Regions from separate parts of the Streptomyces sp. NPDC058662 genome, predicted to be linked through region 2. Evidence: riboswitches for the same ligand, from Rfam matches in the RefSeq annotation. Region 2 holds a riboswitch; each other region holds the start of a gene.

Region 1 (5,216 bases), on a different contig from region 2:
CGCTGCTCGCGGCGACCAGTGCCACCGCCGCCGAGACCTCCACATGGGACAAGGTCGCCGAGTGCGAGAGCGGTGGCGCGTGGAGCGCCAACAGCGGCAGCGGCGCCTACGGCGGGCTCCAGTTCACGCAGGACCAGTGGCGCAACGCCGGCGGCCTCGACTTCGCCGAGCGGCCCGACCTCGCGAGCCGGTCCCAGCAGATAGCCGTGGCCGAGCGCGTGCTCGCCGCGCAGGGGCCGCAGGCGTGGCCGCTGTGCGCCTCCTCCGCCGGACTGGCGCAGTCGGGTCCGGCCGCGGAGGTCGACCCCGGCCTGCCGGGCGAGGCCAAGCCCGTGCGCCCCACCCCGTCCCGGCCGGACGACACGGTGCCGGCGACCGGCACCGGTACGCGCCCCACCGACTTCGGGGCGCCGACCCCGGCCCCGGCCGTGAGCCCGTCGCCCACCACGCCGGAGGGCCCGCTGGCGCCCTCCCTCGGACTGCCCGTCATGCCGGCGCCGGACGACCCGACCACGGCCCCGGTGCAGCCCGCCGACCCGACCGCCCCGGTCCTCCCGGGTGGGCCCGGCGCCACCCCGCTGGACCCGACGGCGCCCACCACGCCGCCGGTCACCCCGCCGGCCGCCGACCCGACGGCCCCGGCCCTTCCCGGCGTTCCCGACGGCTCGGCGACGCCCGGCGCCCCGAGCGCCCCGGCCTCCCCGAGCGCCCCGAGCGCCCCGACCTCGCCGACGGCGCAGCTCGCGGGTCAGACGGCGGGCGCCGGCAAGCACCGCGGGGCCCCCGCCGTGGAGGCGCCCGTCACGGCTGACGCCGCGTCGGACCCCACGTACACCGTCCGGGCCGGCGACAGCCTGGCCACGATCGCGGACGCCAACGGCCTCAAGGGGGGCTGGAACGCGCTCTACGCGGCCAACGAGCAGGTCATCGGCGAGGACGCGGACCTCATCAAGCCCGGCCAAAATCTGGATCTAAGCGCGGAATAGGGGCACTTCGGGCGTCCGGTACGCGCTGATTGTCGGAATTCTGTAAGTGAGACATGTGTCTCTTCCGGTCAACTGGCGTGTCCGGCCCCGGGGCTTCCGCAAACCCCGGCCTCACCTGCGCAAACGCGCTCGGGAGGAACGCAAGTAGGGCCTGTTTCTCCCCGATGGCGCTCGTTGAACATCGGGGGGAGACCTGTCTACCTTCTGAATCGCTCGCCACCGCGGGCTCCTTCGACCGCATCGCCGAATCCTGCCGGCGGACGGAGGGAACAGTCGTCGCGTCAAGCGCCGAAGGCAGGAGCGGGGGAACCAAGGTAAGTGCCGGGAGCGGCCGTTGAGAGACGGTCACGCCACCGGCTGGGGGTTAAGACGTGCGACCCGATCGCACGGCCGGGCAACTCATCCGCCCGAACCCGACAGCTCACCTCGTAGGCGTCGGTGAGGAGAACTCCATGCTGCTTTCCGGCAAGGGCAAGCACCGTCGCGCCAACAAGGCCGCCCGTATCGTCACGCTCGCCGGCGTCGCCGGTGTCGCCGTCGCCGCACCCCTGATGACCGCCGGCACCGCCAGTGCCGCCACCGCCTCCGAGTGGGATCGCGTCGCGCAGTGCGAGGCCGGCGGCAACTGGGCCATCAACACCGGCAACGGCTACTACGGCGGCCTGCAGTTCTCGTCCTCCACCTGGGCCGCCTTCGGTGGCAAGGCGTACGCCGCGCAGGCCAACCAGGCCTCGAAGGCGCAGCAGATAGCCGTCGCCGAGAAGGTCCTCAAGGGCCAGGGCAAGGGCGCCTGGCCGCACTGCGGCAAGGGCCTGTCGAACTCCTCCTACGCGGGCGGCGCCGCCGAGGCCCCGGCCAAGCCGAAGGCCGAGTCGAAGAAGACCGAGTCCAAGAAGGTCGAGCAGAAGGCCGCGCCCAAGCAGGAGACCAAGCGCGCCGAGGCTCCCACCACCCGCTCCGAGCGCCCCGCCGCCGCGGCCCCGAAGACCGGCAACGGCTCGTACGAGGTCAAGGCCGGCGACACCCTGGGCACCATCGCCGAGGCCAACGGCGTCACGGACGGCTGGGAGAAGCTCTTCGAGCTGAACAAGGACATCGTCCCGGACGCCGACCTCATCTTCCCGGGTCAGAAGCTGAAGCTCAGCTGAACACCGCGGCACCAGCCGCGGCCGTGAGCACACGGCAGGTCCGTCCCCCCGCCCGGCGCGCGTCCACTCGCGCGCCGGGCGGCGGCATGCGCACCGTCAGAACCCCTGAAAACTGCGGCCTTATGTCCCGTAACGCGGGTATTCGGGCCCTTTTTCGTCCCAGGACCCGGGCGGTCGGCGGGCCCAGTGCCCGGAGCCGGTTAGGCTCTAAGCGGCTGGGCCGTCCCACGGCCCGACACGCCACCGCACACTCAGCGTCACATCCCAGAAGGAGATGCTCGTGCCGTCCATCGACGTCGTCGTAGCCCGGGAAATCCTGGACTCCCGAGGCAACCCCACGGTCGAGGTCGAGGTGGGCCTCGACGATGGCAGCACCGGCCGTGCTGCAGTTCCGTCCGGCGCCTCCACCGGTGCATTCGAAGCCATCGAGCTCCGTGACGGTGACCCCAACCGTTACTTCGGCAAGGGTGTCGAGAAGGCCGTCCTCGCCGTCATCGAGCAGATCGGCCCGGAGCTCGTCGGCTACGACGCCACCGAGCAGCGCCTGATCGACCAGGCCATGTTCGACCTGGACGCCACCGACAACAAGGGCTCGCTCGGCGCCAACGCCATCCTCGGCGTCTCCCTCGCCGTCGCGCACGCCGCGTCCGAGGCCTCGGACCTCCCGCTGTTCCGCTACCTCGGCGGCCCGAACGCGCACCTGCTGCCCGTTCCGATGATGAACATCCTCAACGGCGGGTCGCACGCCGACTCCAACGTGGACATCCAGGAGTTCATGATCGCCCCGATCGGCGCGGAGTCCTTCTCCGAGGCGCTGCGCTGGGGTGCCGAGGTCTACCACACCCTCAAGAAGGTCCTGCACACCAAGGGCCTCTCCACCGGCCTGGGCGACGAGGGCGGCTTCGCCCCGAACCTGGAGTCCAACCGCGCCGCGCTCGACCTCATCGTCGAGGCCATCAAGCAGGCCGGCTACACCCCGGGCAAGGACATCGCGCTCGCGCTCGACGTCGCCGCGTCCGAGTTCTACAAGGACGGCAAGTACGAGTTCGAGGGCCAGTCCCGCTCGGCCGCCGAGATGACCGAGTACTACGAGGAGCTCGTCTCCGCGTACCCGATGGTCTCCATCGAGGACCCGCTGTACGAGGACGACTGGGCCGGCTGGAAGACCCTCACCGACCGCCTGGGCGCCAAGGTCCAGATCGTCGGCGACGACCTCTTCGTCACCAACCCGGAGCGCCTGGCCCGCGGTATCGAGGAGGGCTCCGCGAACGCCCTGCTCGTGAAGGTGAACCAGATCGGTTCCCTCACCGAGACCCTCGACGCCGTCGAGATGGCCCAGCGCAACGGCTTCAAGTGCATGATGTCCCACCGCTCCGGTGAGACCGAGGACGTCACCATCGCCGACCTCGCCGTCGCCGTGAACTGCGGCCAGATCAAGACCGGCGCCCCGGCCCGCTCGGACCGCGTCGCCAAGTACAACCAGCTGCTGCGCATCGAGGAGATCCTCGACGACGCCGCCGTGTACGCGGGCCGTTCCGCGTTCCCGCGCTTCAAGGGCTGACAGCTCCGACCGAAGGCTGCGCCTAGCCTCCGTACGTCCCCGCACTCGGTCCCGTACCGTGTGCGGGGACGTATTGCGTAGTGCGCACAGGGGAGGCGGGATCAATGGCCGGGAACCGGGATCGGTTCTCCACCTTCTCCACCGCGACCAGGCTCAAGCAGCTCGGTGAGCGGACCGCCGCCCACGTCTACCGCTCCCAGACGCGGCGCCAGGTCAGGCGCAGCCGTCTCACCGGCCGGGCGGCGCTCCTCGTGCTCGTCCTCTGTACCCTGGTCGTCGCCCTCGCGTACCCGATGCGCCAGTACGTCTCCCAGCGCTCGGAGATCGCGAAGCAGCAGCGCGACGCCGCCACGGCGCGGGACCGGCTCGAACGGCTCCGCGACGAGAAGGCCCGCTGGCAGGACAACGCCTACGCGGAGCAGCAGGCGCGCAAGCACCTGCACTTCCTGCGTCCGGGGGAGATCGGCTACATCATGACCGACCCCGGGGCGGCCGCGGACGAGCGTCCCCGGACCGGCCGGGCCGGCTCCGACCGCCCCTGGTACTCGAATGTCTGGGACGGCGTCGACAAGGCCGACCGCCCCGGCGACTGAGCGCGTACCGGGGCCCGCCGGCGCGCGGCGCCCCAGCCCATCCGTCAAAGAACCGCGAACGAAGAGAATTCCTCCAGGCATGCAGACGCCCCCGCCCCAGACCGACCGGACCGAGCCGACCGACGCGGACATCGAGGCGTTCGAGCAGCAGCTCGGCCGCCCGCCGCGCGGGCTGCGCGCCATCGCGCACCGCTGCCCCTGCGGCCGGCCGGACGTGGTGGAGACCGCGCCGCGGCTCCCCGACGGCACCCCCTTCCCGACGCTGTACTACCTGACGTGCCCGCGCGCGGCCTCCGCGATCGGCACGCTGGAGGCCAACGGCGTGATGAAGGAGATGCAGGCCCGACTCGCCGACGACCCGCAGCTCGCCGCCGCCTACCGGGCCGCGCACGAGGACTACATCCGGCGCCGGGACGCCATCGAGGTCCTCCAGGGCTTCCCGAGCGCGGGCGGCATGCCGGACCGGGTGAAGTGCCTGCACGTGCTGGTCGGCCACTCCCTGGCGGCCGGCCCGGGTGTGAACCCGTTCGGGGACGAGGCGCTGGCGATGCTGCCCGAGTGGTGGGCCAAGGGCGCGTGCGTCACCCCGTGCGCGGAGAAGGCCGGGAACCCCGGCACCGGAGAGACCGCCGCGCCGACGGAAGCCGGGCAGTGACCCGGGTCGCGGCCGTCGACTGCGGTACGAACTCCATCCGCCTGCTGGTCGCCGACTGCGACCCGCGGACGGGCGCGATGACCGAGCTCGACCGGCGGATGACCGTCGTCCGCCTGGGCCAGGACGTGGACCGGACCGGTCGGCTGGCCCCGGAGGCGCTGGAACGCACCTTCGCCGCCTGCCGCGCGTACGCCGCCGTCATCAAGGAACTGGGCGCCGAGCGGCTGCGCTTCGTGGCCACCTCGGCCTCCCGTGACGCCGAGAACCGGGACG
Region 2 (5,216 bases):
GGCCGTGGAGCGGACGCTGGCGCGGCCGGGGATGGCCGGGGCCGCCGTCCTCGCGACCGGCTTCTGCGCCGGACTGGTCCCCGGCATGCACCCCGGCGACCTGGTCGTCGCCCAGGAGGCCCGGGACCCTCGCGGGACGGTCGCCTGCACCGGCACCGCCCTGCTCGCCGAGGCCCTGGCCCGGGCCGTTCCCGGCCGCACGGTGCACCTCGGCGCACTGACCGGGTCCGACCGCGTCGTCCGCGGCCAGGAGCGCGCACGGCTGCGGGCCACCGGCGCGGTCGCGGTCGACATGGAGTCCGCGGCCACCCTGTGGACCGCCGCCCGCGCGGGCGGGCGCCCGGTTGCGGCCGTCCGGGTGATCGTGGACGCTCCGGAGCACGAGCTCGTCCGTATCGGCACCGTCCGCGGTGGAATATCGGCCTTCCGTGTATTGCGCGCCGTACTGCCCGCGTTCTACGAATGGCACCGTTCTTCGCTGCTCCCCCGGAGGTGAGCCAGATGGCCATGCCACTGCGACAGTCCATCAGGGTCGGGACCTATCTTCTCGAACAGAAGCTCCGCAAGCGTGAGAAGTTCCCGCTGATCGTCGAGCTGGAACCGCTGTACGCCTGCAACCTCGCCTGTGAGGGATGCGGGAAGATCCAGCACCCGGCCGGGGTGCTCAAGCAGCGCATGCCGGTCGCCCAGGCGGTCGGGGCCGTGCTGGAGTCCGGCGCTCCGATGGTGTCCATCGCGGGCGGAGAGCCCCTGATGCACCCGCAGATCCACGAGATCGTCAGGCAGCTGGTGGCGAAGCGGAAATACGTGTTCCTCTGCACCAACGCGATGCTGCTGCGCAAGAAGATCGAGAAGTTCACACCGTCCCCCTACTTCGCCTTCGCCGTGCACATCGACGGACTGCGCGAGCGCCACGACGAGTCCGTGGCCAAGGAAGGCGTCTTCGACGAGGCGGTCGCGGCCATCAAGGAGGCGAAGCGGCGCGGATTCCGGGTGACGACGAACTCCACCTTCTTCAACACCGACACACCGCAGACCATCATCGAGGTGCTCAACTACCTCAATGACGACCTCCGGGTCGACGAGATGATGATCTCGCCCGCCTACGCCTACGAGAAGGCCCCCGACCAGGAGCACTTCCTGGGTGTCGAACAGACCCGTGAACTCTTCAGGAAGGCTTTCGCGGGCGGCAACCGGCGGCGCTGGCGGCTCAACCACTCCCCGCTCTTCCTGGACTTCCTGGAAGGGAAGGCCGATTTCCCCTGCACGGCCTGGGCGATCCCGAATTACTCCCTTTTCGGCTGGCAGCGCCCCTGCTATCTGATGAGCGACGGCTACGTCCCGACCTACCGGGAGCTCATCGACGACACCGACTGGACCAAGTACGGCCGGGGCAAGGACCCGCGCTGCGCGAACTGCATGGCGCACTGCGGCTACGAGCCCACCGCCGTCCTCGCCACCATGGGCTCCCTCAAGGAGTCCCTCCGGGCGGCCCGCGAGACGATCGCCGGGAACCGGGGCGCGTCGGCATGACGGCGCCCCCGGGAGGTCGGACGCCGAGCGCCCGGGGCGGGGGCTTCGACCTCGGCGCCCTGCTGGCCGCGCGCGGCGGGGAACGGTACGAGCTGCACGCCCGCCACCTCAACCACCAGCTGCCCCGGATGCTGCGCACCATCGGCTTCGACAAGGTCTACGAACGGGCCGAGGGCGCGCACTTCTGGGACGACGAGGGCAACGACTACCTCGACATGCTGGCCGGCTTCGGAGTGATGGGCCTCGGCCGCCACCACCCGGTGGTCCGCCGGGCCCTGCACGACGTTCTGGACGCCCAGCTCGCCGACCTCACCCGCTTCGACTGCCAGCCGCTGCCCGGGCTGCTGGCGGAGAAGCTGCTCTCGTACACCCCGCACCTGGACCGGGTCTTCTTCGGCAACAGCGGCACCGAGGCCGTGGAGACCGCCCTGAAGTTCGCCCGGTACGCCACCGGCCGGCCCAGGGTGCTGTACTGCCACCACGCCTTCCACGGGCTCACCACCGGCTCGCTCTCGGTGAACGGGGAGAGCGGCTTCCGGGACGGCTTCGCACCGCTGCTCCCCGACACGGGGATCGCGCTGGGAGACCTGGCGGCCCTGGAACGGGAGCTCGCGCGCGGCGACGTGGCGGCCCTCGTGGTGGAGCCGATCCAGGGCAAGGGCGTCCTCGCGGCGCCGCCCGGGTTCCTGCTCGCGGCGCAGGAGCTGCTGCACCGGCACAAGGCGCTGCTCATCGCGGACGAGGTGCAGACCGGCCTCGGACGTACCGGCGACTTCTACGCCTACCAGCACGAACCGGGCGTGGAACCGGACCTGGTCTGCGTCGCCAAGGCGCTGTCGGGCGGCTATGTACCGGTCGGCGCGACCCTGGGCAAGGACTGGATCTTCAAGAAGGTCTACTCGTCCATGGACCGGGTCCTCGTGCACTCCGCGAGCTTCGGCTCCAACGCTCAGGCGATGGCGGCCGGGCTCGCGGTCCTGTCCGTGATGGAGGACGAGGAACTCGTGGCCAACGCCCGCTCCACGGGCGACCTGCTGCGTGGGCGGCTCGCGGCGATGGTCGACGAGTACGAGCTGCTGCACGAGGTGCGCGGGCGGGGGCTGATGATCGGCATCGAGTTCGGCCGGCCGTCCTCCCTGGGCCTGCGCAGCCGGTGGAGCGTGCTCCAGGCGGCCCGCAAGGGGCTCTTCGCGCAGATGGTCGTGGTGCCCCTGCTGCAGAAGCACCGGATCCTCACGCAGGTCTCCGGGGACCACCTGGAAGTGATCAAACTGATCCCGCCCCTGATCGTGGACGAGGGGGACGTCGACCGGTTCGTCGGAGCGTTCCGGGCGGTCATGGACGAGGCGCACGGCGGTTCGGGGCTCATGTGGGACTTCGGCCGGACGCTGGTCAAGCAGGCGGTGGGCAACCGCTGACATCCGGCCGGTCCCGGGCCCGGCGCCCCGCTACGACAGCAGTCGGTCGCGGAGCCGGACGAGGGTCCCGGGTGTCAGCCCGAGGCCCTCGGCCAGGTAGCGCTCCACTCCGCCCCACTGCTCGTCGATGGTCTCGAAGGCGGCGGTCAGGTAGTCGGCGCGGGCGTCGAAGAGCGGGGCGAGCAGCTCCATCACCTCGGGAGTGCGCTCCTCGGCGGCGCCGCCGCTCCGGCGGATCCGGTAGCGGCGGTGCGGGGCGTTGGACTCCAGGTAGTCCGCGACGATCGCGTCGCGTTCGACACCGAGCGCGAGGAGGGTGACGGCGATGGCCAGTCCGGCCCGGTCCTTGCCCGCCGCGCAGTGCATCAGGGCCGGGACGCTCTCCTCGGCGAGGGCGTGCACCACCCGGCTGTGCTCGGCCGTGCGGTACCTGATCATCTGGCGGTAGGAGTTCGCCATCCGGGCCGCGGCCCGGCCGTCGCCGAGTACCGAGCGGAGCTGTTCGAGGTCGCCCTCGCGGACCATCTTCCAGAACTCCCGGCCGTCGGCGGGGTCCGAGAGCGGGATGTTGACGTTCCGTACGCCGGGCAGCTCGATGTCGGCGCCCTCCAGGGAGTGGTCGGCGGCGTTGCGGAAGTCGAAGACGGTGTGGAGGCCGAGCGAGGAGAGGAACTCCGCATCGGTATCGGTGGCATGCGCCAGATGTCCGCTTCGAAACAGTCGTCCCGGCTTGACCCTTCGCCCGTCCACCGTCGGCAATCCGCCCACATCGCGGAAATTACGCACACCGGACAACTCCGGCTCGGGCTGCGGCTGTGCGGGCGGCGCCGGGGGTATCTGCTGGGTCACGGGAACTCCTCCGCTGTGTGGTGGCGTGTCCGAATTGGGCTACTTGGCACTAACTTGCCGTAGGCGGCGGCCAGATCGCGCGCCTCCCCGTGAGCCAGATCATACGGTGACCGTGCGTGCCTGATCGCGGAAGCCGAATGGCCCAGCCAGGACGGTTGTTGCCGCGGCGGAATGGACAGAGGGTGACCGGAATTCCGTCGATCCCTCACCCCCGGGAATCCGTCCGGGAATTCATGGCTTGTTACCTGCGGTCGGACTGGATTACCTTCGCGATCGATCCGGGTGGACCGCCTAATCCTGCCGCCTCCCGGAAACCGCACCCGACTATTCACGCGCGCGGCAGGAGCGGGGGACCCAGGTAAGCCGCTGTCCGGATCTTCGTATCCGGACAGCTCGGGGTGAAGCCGTACATGTCTCGCACATGGACGGCCGGACATCTCCAGTCCGAACCCGACAGCTCACCTCGTAGGCGACGGAGAGGAATTCGCCATGCCTGCAAAGGGTAAGCACCGCCGTCCCAAGTCCCGCTCGATATCGCGCGGTCTCGCCGTCGCCGGTACCGGCGGCGCCGCCCTGGCGCTGCCGCTGATGGGCGCCGCCGGCGCCCAGGCGGCCGGCGCGCCGGCCGCGGCTCCCGCGGTGGTCCCCGCCGCGGCGCCGCAGCTCCAGGCCGCGGCCCCGGTGGCGCCGCAGGCGGTGCCCGTGACGGCGCAGGCCGCCCCGACCGTGTACACGGTCGTGCCGGGCGACTACCTCTCCAAGATCGCCGTCGAGCGGCAGCTGTCCGGTGGCTGGGAGCAGCTGTACGCCGACAACCGCGAGGCCGTCGGCTCCGACCCGTCGCTGATCCACCCGGGCCTGCGCCTCACGCTCGGCGCGCCGGGCAAGGCCGCTCCGACGCAGACCGCCCCGGCGCCCGCCGCGAAGTCCTCCGACAAGGCCCCGGCGGCCGGGAAGGGCGCGGCGGCCGAGAGGGACGAGCCCGCCGCGGCCCCCGTCCGCAAGCCGCAGCCGAAGCAGCAGCCCCAGGACGCCGGCACCCCGGCCGGCTCCGCGGCCGGCTCGAACACGGTCGCCGCCGGCGGCTTCGTCGCCCCCGTCAGCGGCGGGGTGTCCACCCAGTACCGGGTCGCCGGTGCGATGTGGTCCTCCGGCTACCACACCGGCCTCGACTTCATGGCGAGCTCCGGCACCACGGTCAAGGCCGTCGGCGCGGGCACCGTGGTCTCCGCCGGTTGGAGCGGTTCGTACGGCAACGAGGTCGTCATCCGGCACGCGGACGGCAAGTACTCCCAGTACGCCCACCTGTCCTCGCTGTCCGTCTCGTCGGGCCAGAGCGTCACCGCCGGCCAGCGCATCGGCCTCTCCGGTTCCACCGGCAACTCCACCGGTCCGCACCTGCACTTCGAGATCCGC
Region 3 (5,216 bases), on a different contig from region 2:
GCGGCGCCCGCCGCGGCCATGCCCCGGCCCCCGGCCCCCGGCCCCCGGCCCCCACTTCTGCCGTTGCCGCTGCCGCTGCCGCGGACAGTGCTGTCGAATTCCGACTCCACGACGCGCACCGCAATGCACGCGGCCGGAAATCGCCCGACGAATTCAGCGCAGCCGTGAATTCCAGCCGTCCACCCCTGCGGACGCACGAAAGCGGCGCACGTCTATTCGCCCTTTGTATACGGCCACTGTTAATGCCGACCGCTCGGCATGTTTACGGCAGGTTGCGAACTGCTCACCGCGGCGCGCGGCCTCGGCCGGTGGGCGGCCACCGCCCGGTCGGCGTGCATCGCGGCCAGCGCGCGCGCCCGCTCGACGTCCCCGCGCGCCACCGCGTCCACGATCGCGCCGTGCTCCGCCCAGGAGTCCACCGGCCGGGCCGGGGCCTCCACCGCGTACATCCAGGCCACCTTGCGCCGCATCTGGGTCAGCAGCGCGATCAGCCCGGGGCTGCCCGAGGCCTGGGCGAGGGTCTCGTGGAACCAGGCCCCCAGCGAGCGCAGATCCTCCCCCTGGCCCCGCCCGGCCCGCTCCTGCCCCAGTCTGACCAGCCCCCGCAGCACCTTCAGGTGCGCCTCGGTGCGGCGCCGGGCCGCCCGGGCCGCCGCCAGGGGCTCCAGCAGCATCCGCAGCTCCAGGAGGTCGGCGGCCTCCTGCTCGGTCGGCTCGGCCACGCAGGCGCCGGCGTGCCGGCGGGTGGTCACGAACCCCTCGGACTCCAGGGTCCGCAGCGCCTCGCGGACCGGGACCCGCGAGACCCCGTACCGGCGGGCCAGGACCTCCTCGGTCAGCCGGCCGCCCGGCTCGAAGACCCCGGAGACGATGTCGTCGCGAATTGCTGTGCATACCGCGTGCGCGGGAATACGCAAAACCGGACCTCCGCCTCATTCCAACTGCCGCCGTGGGACATGCTCGTGCGTACTGCGACTCTATTGCAACACACGATAATTTCCGAGAGCGGCCGGAAATGCGAAACATTTGCCCGGGCGGTACAACGTGAAGGACCCCGGCTCGTCGAGCCGGGGTCCTTCACGAAGCGGGGGTGCGGGTCAGAGGCTGACCCCGTGCGAGCGCAGGTACGCGATCGGGTCGATGTCCGAGCCGTAGTCGGCGCCGCTGCGGGCCTCGAAGTGCAGGTGCGGGCCGCTGGAGTTGCCGGTGGAGCCCGACAGGCCGATCTGCTGTCCGGGGGTGACCTGCTGGCCGACGGAGACGCTCAGCGACTGCAGGTGCCCGTACTGGGTGTAGGTGCCGTCGTTGTGCTTGATGACGACGTTGTTGCCGTAGGCGCCGCCCCAGCCGGCCTCGACGACGGTGCCGATGCCCACCGCGCGGACCTTGGAGCCCGAGGCGGCGTGGAAGTCGATGCCGGTGTGGGTGCCGGAGGACCACATGGCGCCGCCGGCGCGGTACTGGGTGCTCACGTACGAGCCGTCGACGGGGGCGACGAAGGTGTTGAGGCGCTTGCGCTCCTCCTCGCGGGCGGCACGCTCGGCGGCCTCGCGCTCGGCCTTCGCCTTGGCCTCGGCGAGGCGCTTGGACTCCGCGGCACGCTGCTTGGCGTCGGCCTCGGCCTGGGCCTTGGCCGCGGCGTGCTCGGCGGCGCGCCGCTGGGATTCGGCCTGATCCGCGATGTCGCCGGCGAGGTCCTCGGCGACGACGACGGCGCCCAGCGCGTTGTCCTGGAAGGAGTTGTTTGCGTTGCCGGTGTCCGCTGCGAACGCCGGACCGGCGAGGGAGCCCACCACACCAGTGGTGGCGAGGGCCGCGATGCCGGCGTAACCGGCGGTCTTGCGGCTCAGACGGCTGGAACCACGGTGCTTACCGGCGGCACGACTGCCAAACGCCATGAAGGGGCTGATCCTTTCCTTCCCTCTCGCCTACCGGGTTAGCTGACGGGTTCGGAGCAGGAAGGTCTCCTACGGGCCTCCTCTTGCGAGGCGGTCCGATTCACCCCAGGGACTGAGTTGGGTCCCCGGCTCCCCAGGCTCGCGCCTGACGGGGACTCGGCGATCGCTGCCCGGTGCCGCGGACGCGGCGAGTACAACTGACGGACAGCACGGGTGACGCTAGGCGGATCATCAGTCAATCGCCAAACACAGACGCCTTTTTGTTGCGTACGCCACACCGCATAAAAGCAACCTCTCCACTAAACGGACAAAAGGGGCCCCGGCAGACAAGGCCGCCGGAACCCCTTCTTCCGCGCGTCAGTTGGAGACGACGCTCACCTCGCCGATCCCCAGGGCCCGCACGGGCTCCTCGATCTGCGCCGCGTCGCCCACCAGAACGGTGACCAGCCGGTTCGCCGGGAAGGCGGCCACGACCGCCGACGTGGCTTCCACCGTGCCGGTCTCGGCGAGCTGCGCGTACAACCGCGCCTGGTAGTCGTCCGGGAGCTCCTGCTCGACCTGGTCGGCGAGGGTGCCGGCGACCGAGGACGCCGTCTCGAACTTCAACGGGGCGACGCCCACCAGGTTCTGCACCGCCACATCCCGTTCGACGTCGGTCAGGCCGCCCTCCGCGAGGGTGCGCAGCACCTTCCAGAGGTCCTCCAGCGCCGGACCGGTGTTCGGGGTGTCCACCGAGCCGCTGATGGCGAGCATCGAGGCGCCCTTGCCGTCGGCCGTGGAGCGCAGCACCTGGCCGAAGGAGCGCACGCCGTACGTGTACCCCTTCTCCTCGCGCAGGACCTTGTCCAGACGGGAGGTCAGGGTCCCGCCCAGGCAGTACGTGCCCAGCACCTGGGCCGCCCAGACCCGGTCGTGCCGGTCGGGCCCGATCCGGCCGATGAGCAGCTGCGTCTGGACCGCGCCGGGACGGTCCACGATGACCACGCGGCCGGTGTCGTCGGCGGTCACCGGCGGGACGGGGACGGGCTCGGCGGTGTTGCCCGTCCAGGCGCCGAGGGTGTCCGCGAGGACGGCGTCCAGGTCGATGCCGGTCAGGTCGCCGACGATCACCGCGGTGGCCGTGGCGGGGCGGACGTGCGCCTCGTAGAAGGCGCGCACGGCCGGGGCGTCGATACGGGCGACGGTCTCCTCGGTGCCCTGGCGCGGGCGGGACATCCGCAGCGACGCCGGGAAGAGCTCCTTGGAGAGCTGCATCGCGGCGCGGCGCTGGGGGTTGGCCAGCTCGTGCGGGATCTCGTCGAGGCGGTTGCGCACCAGGCGGTCGACCTCGGCCTCGTCGAAGGCGGGCGCGCGCAGCGCCTCGGCGAGCAGGCCCAGCGCCTTGTGCAGGCGGGAGGCCGGGACCTCCAGGGAGACCCGCAGGCCCGGGTGGTCGGCGTGCGCGTCGAGGTTGGCGCCGCAGCGCTCCAGCTCGGCCGCGAACTCCTCGGCGGAGTGCTTGTCGGTGCCCTCGGACAGCGCGCGCGCCATGATGGTCGCCACGCCGTCCAGGCCGGCCGGCTCCGCGTCGAGCGGCGCGGTGAGGTTCATCTCGACGGCCACCACCTGCTGGCCGGGCCGGTGGCAGCGCAGCAGGGTCAGGCCGTTGGCCAGCTCGCCGCGCTCGGGGGCCGGGAAGGCCCACGGCTGCGGCTCGCCGCCCTGCGGGCGGGGGTGGAAGGTCATCGTGACGGCTGCGGTGTCGGTCACTGCTCCGCCCCCTCGTTCTCGTCGGACTCGTCGTTCTCGCCGGCGTCGGAGTCGGTGCCGTCGGTGGGGCGCGGCTCGTAGACGAGCACCGCGCGGTTGTCCGGGCGCAGTCGGGCGGCGGCCGCGGCCTGCACCTCCTCGGCGGTGACGTCGAGGAGCCGCTGGACGGCGGTCAGTGCCAGCTGCGGGTCGCCGAACAGCACCGCGAAGCGGCACAGTTCGTCGGCGCGGCCGGCCACCGTGCTCAGCCGGTCGAGCCACTCGCGCTCCAGCTTGGCCTGCGCGCGCTCCATCTCCTCGGCCGTGGGGCCCTCGGCGGCGAACCGCGCGAGCTCCTCGTCCACGGCCGCCTCGATGGCAGGGACCTCGACCCCGCCGGAGGTCTTGACGTCCAGCCAGCCCAGCGAGGGGGCCCCGGCCAGGCGCAGCATGCCGAAGCCGGCCGCGACGGCCGTCTGGTCCCGGCGCACCAGGCGGTTGTGCAGCCGCGAGGACTCGCCGCTGCCCAGGATGGTCAGCGCCACGTCCACGGCGTCGCACTCGCGGGTGCCGTCGTGCGGAAGGCGGTAGGCGGCCATCAGGGCGCGTGCCGGCACCTCCTCGACGATCTCCTCGCGCAGCTCGCGCCCGATCACGTCGGGCAGCGCGCCGTCGCGCGGGGGCTGCTTGCCTTCGTGGCCGGGGATGGTGCCGAAGTACTTCTCGATCCAGGCCAGCGTCTGCTCGGGGTCGATGTCGCCGACGACCGAGAGGACCGCGTTGTTGGGCGCGTAGTACGTACGGAAGAAGGTGCGCGCGTCCTCCAGGGACGCGGCGTCCAGGTCGGCCATCGAGCCGATCGGGGTGTGGTGGTACGGGTGGCCCTCGGGGTAGGCCAGGGCGGTCAGCCGCTCGAAGGCCGTGCCGTACGGGACGTTGTCGTAGCGCTGGCGGCGCTCGTTCTTGACGACGTCGCGCTGGTTCTCCATGGACTCGTCGTCCAGCGCGGTCAGCAGCGAGCCCATCCGGTCCGCCTCCAGCCAGAGCGCGAGCTCAAGCTGGTGGGTCGGCATCGTCTCGAAGTAGTTCGTGCGCTCGAAGCTGGTGGTGCCGTTCAGGGAGCCTCCGGCGCCCTGGACCAGCTCGAAGTGCCCGTTGCCCGGTACGCTCGCCGAACCCTGGAACATCAGGTGCTCGAAGAGGTGAGCCAGGCCGGTACGCCCCTTGACTTCGTGGCGCGAGCCGACGTCGTACCAGAGGCAGACGGCGGCGACCGGGGTGAGGTGGTCCTCGGAAAGCACCACGCGCAGGCCGTTGGCCAGGCGGTGCTCGGTCGCTGTCAGGCCGCCGGAGCCGGCCTGAGCTGTGGCCGTGTGACCCATGGGCATGTGGTCCCTTCGATCGCGATGCAGAGATTTCTGTCAGACCTGCCACTGTATGCAAGCGCGTCGACGGCCGGATAAGTTCCCGGGTCACACCTGGGTCGGAGTCGGCGTTGTCGGTGCCTCGGGACACAATGGTCCGCGTCAAACCCCGTCGGACCCGTCAATCCCGGTCAGTCCCGCACCGCCGGGACCGCCCGCACCACCA

The links. A riboswitch is a leader RNA that binds a small molecule or an ion and turns the genes downstream of it on or off. The one in region 2 is predicted to bind cyclic di-AMP.
Region 1: linked by a shared signal. The riboswitch ahead of ACFWUQ_RS10810 (transglycosylase family protein) and the one ahead of ACFWUQ_RS30025 (peptidoglycan DD-metalloendopeptidase family protein) in region 2 are both predicted to bind cyclic di-AMP.
Region 3: linked by a shared signal. The riboswitch ahead of ACFWUQ_RS10620 (M23 family metallopeptidase) and the one ahead of ACFWUQ_RS30025 (peptidoglycan DD-metalloendopeptidase family protein) in region 2 are both predicted to bind cyclic di-AMP.

The regions. Positions count from the first base shown of each region.
Region 1 is NZ_JBHXRU010000021.1:36,169-41,384, reverse strand. Features, by position in the region: gene ACFWUQ_RS10815 (transglycosylase family protein) at 1-986, shown strand, start outside; cyclic di-AMP (ydaO/yuaA leader) riboswitch at 1,263-1,436, shown strand; gene ACFWUQ_RS10810 (transglycosylase family protein) at 1,439-2,134, shown strand; gene eno (phosphopyruvate hydratase) at 2,409-3,695, shown strand; gene ACFWUQ_RS10800 (septum formation initiator family protein) at 3,800-4,288, shown strand; gene ACFWUQ_RS10795 (DUF501 domain-containing protein) at 4,368-4,943, shown strand; gene ACFWUQ_RS10790 (exopolyphosphatase) at 4,940-5,216, shown strand, end outside.
Region 2 is NZ_JBHXRU010000153.1:2,521-7,736, reverse strand. Features, by position in the region: gene ACFWUQ_RS30045 (1-hydroxy-2-methyl-2-butenyl 4-diphosphate reductase) at 1-496, shown strand, start outside; gene hpnH (adenosyl-hopene transferase HpnH) at 502-1,533, shown strand; gene ACFWUQ_RS30035 (aspartate aminotransferase family protein) at 1,530-2,951, shown strand; gene ACFWUQ_RS30030 (tyrosine-protein phosphatase) at 2,982-3,800, opposite strand; cyclic di-AMP (ydaO/yuaA leader) riboswitch at 4,089-4,285, shown strand; gene ACFWUQ_RS30025 (peptidoglycan DD-metalloendopeptidase family protein) at 4,290-5,216, shown strand, end outside.
Region 3 is NZ_JBHXRU010000020.1:70,993-76,208, reverse strand. Features, by position in the region: gene ACFWUQ_RS10625 (GntR family transcriptional regulator) at 240-917, opposite strand; gene ACFWUQ_RS10620 (M23 family metallopeptidase) at 1,098-1,898, opposite strand; cyclic di-AMP (ydaO/yuaA leader) riboswitch at 1,911-2,070, opposite strand; gene ACFWUQ_RS10615 (M16 family metallopeptidase) at 2,256-3,647, opposite strand; gene ACFWUQ_RS10610 (M16 family metallopeptidase) at 3,644-5,008, opposite strand.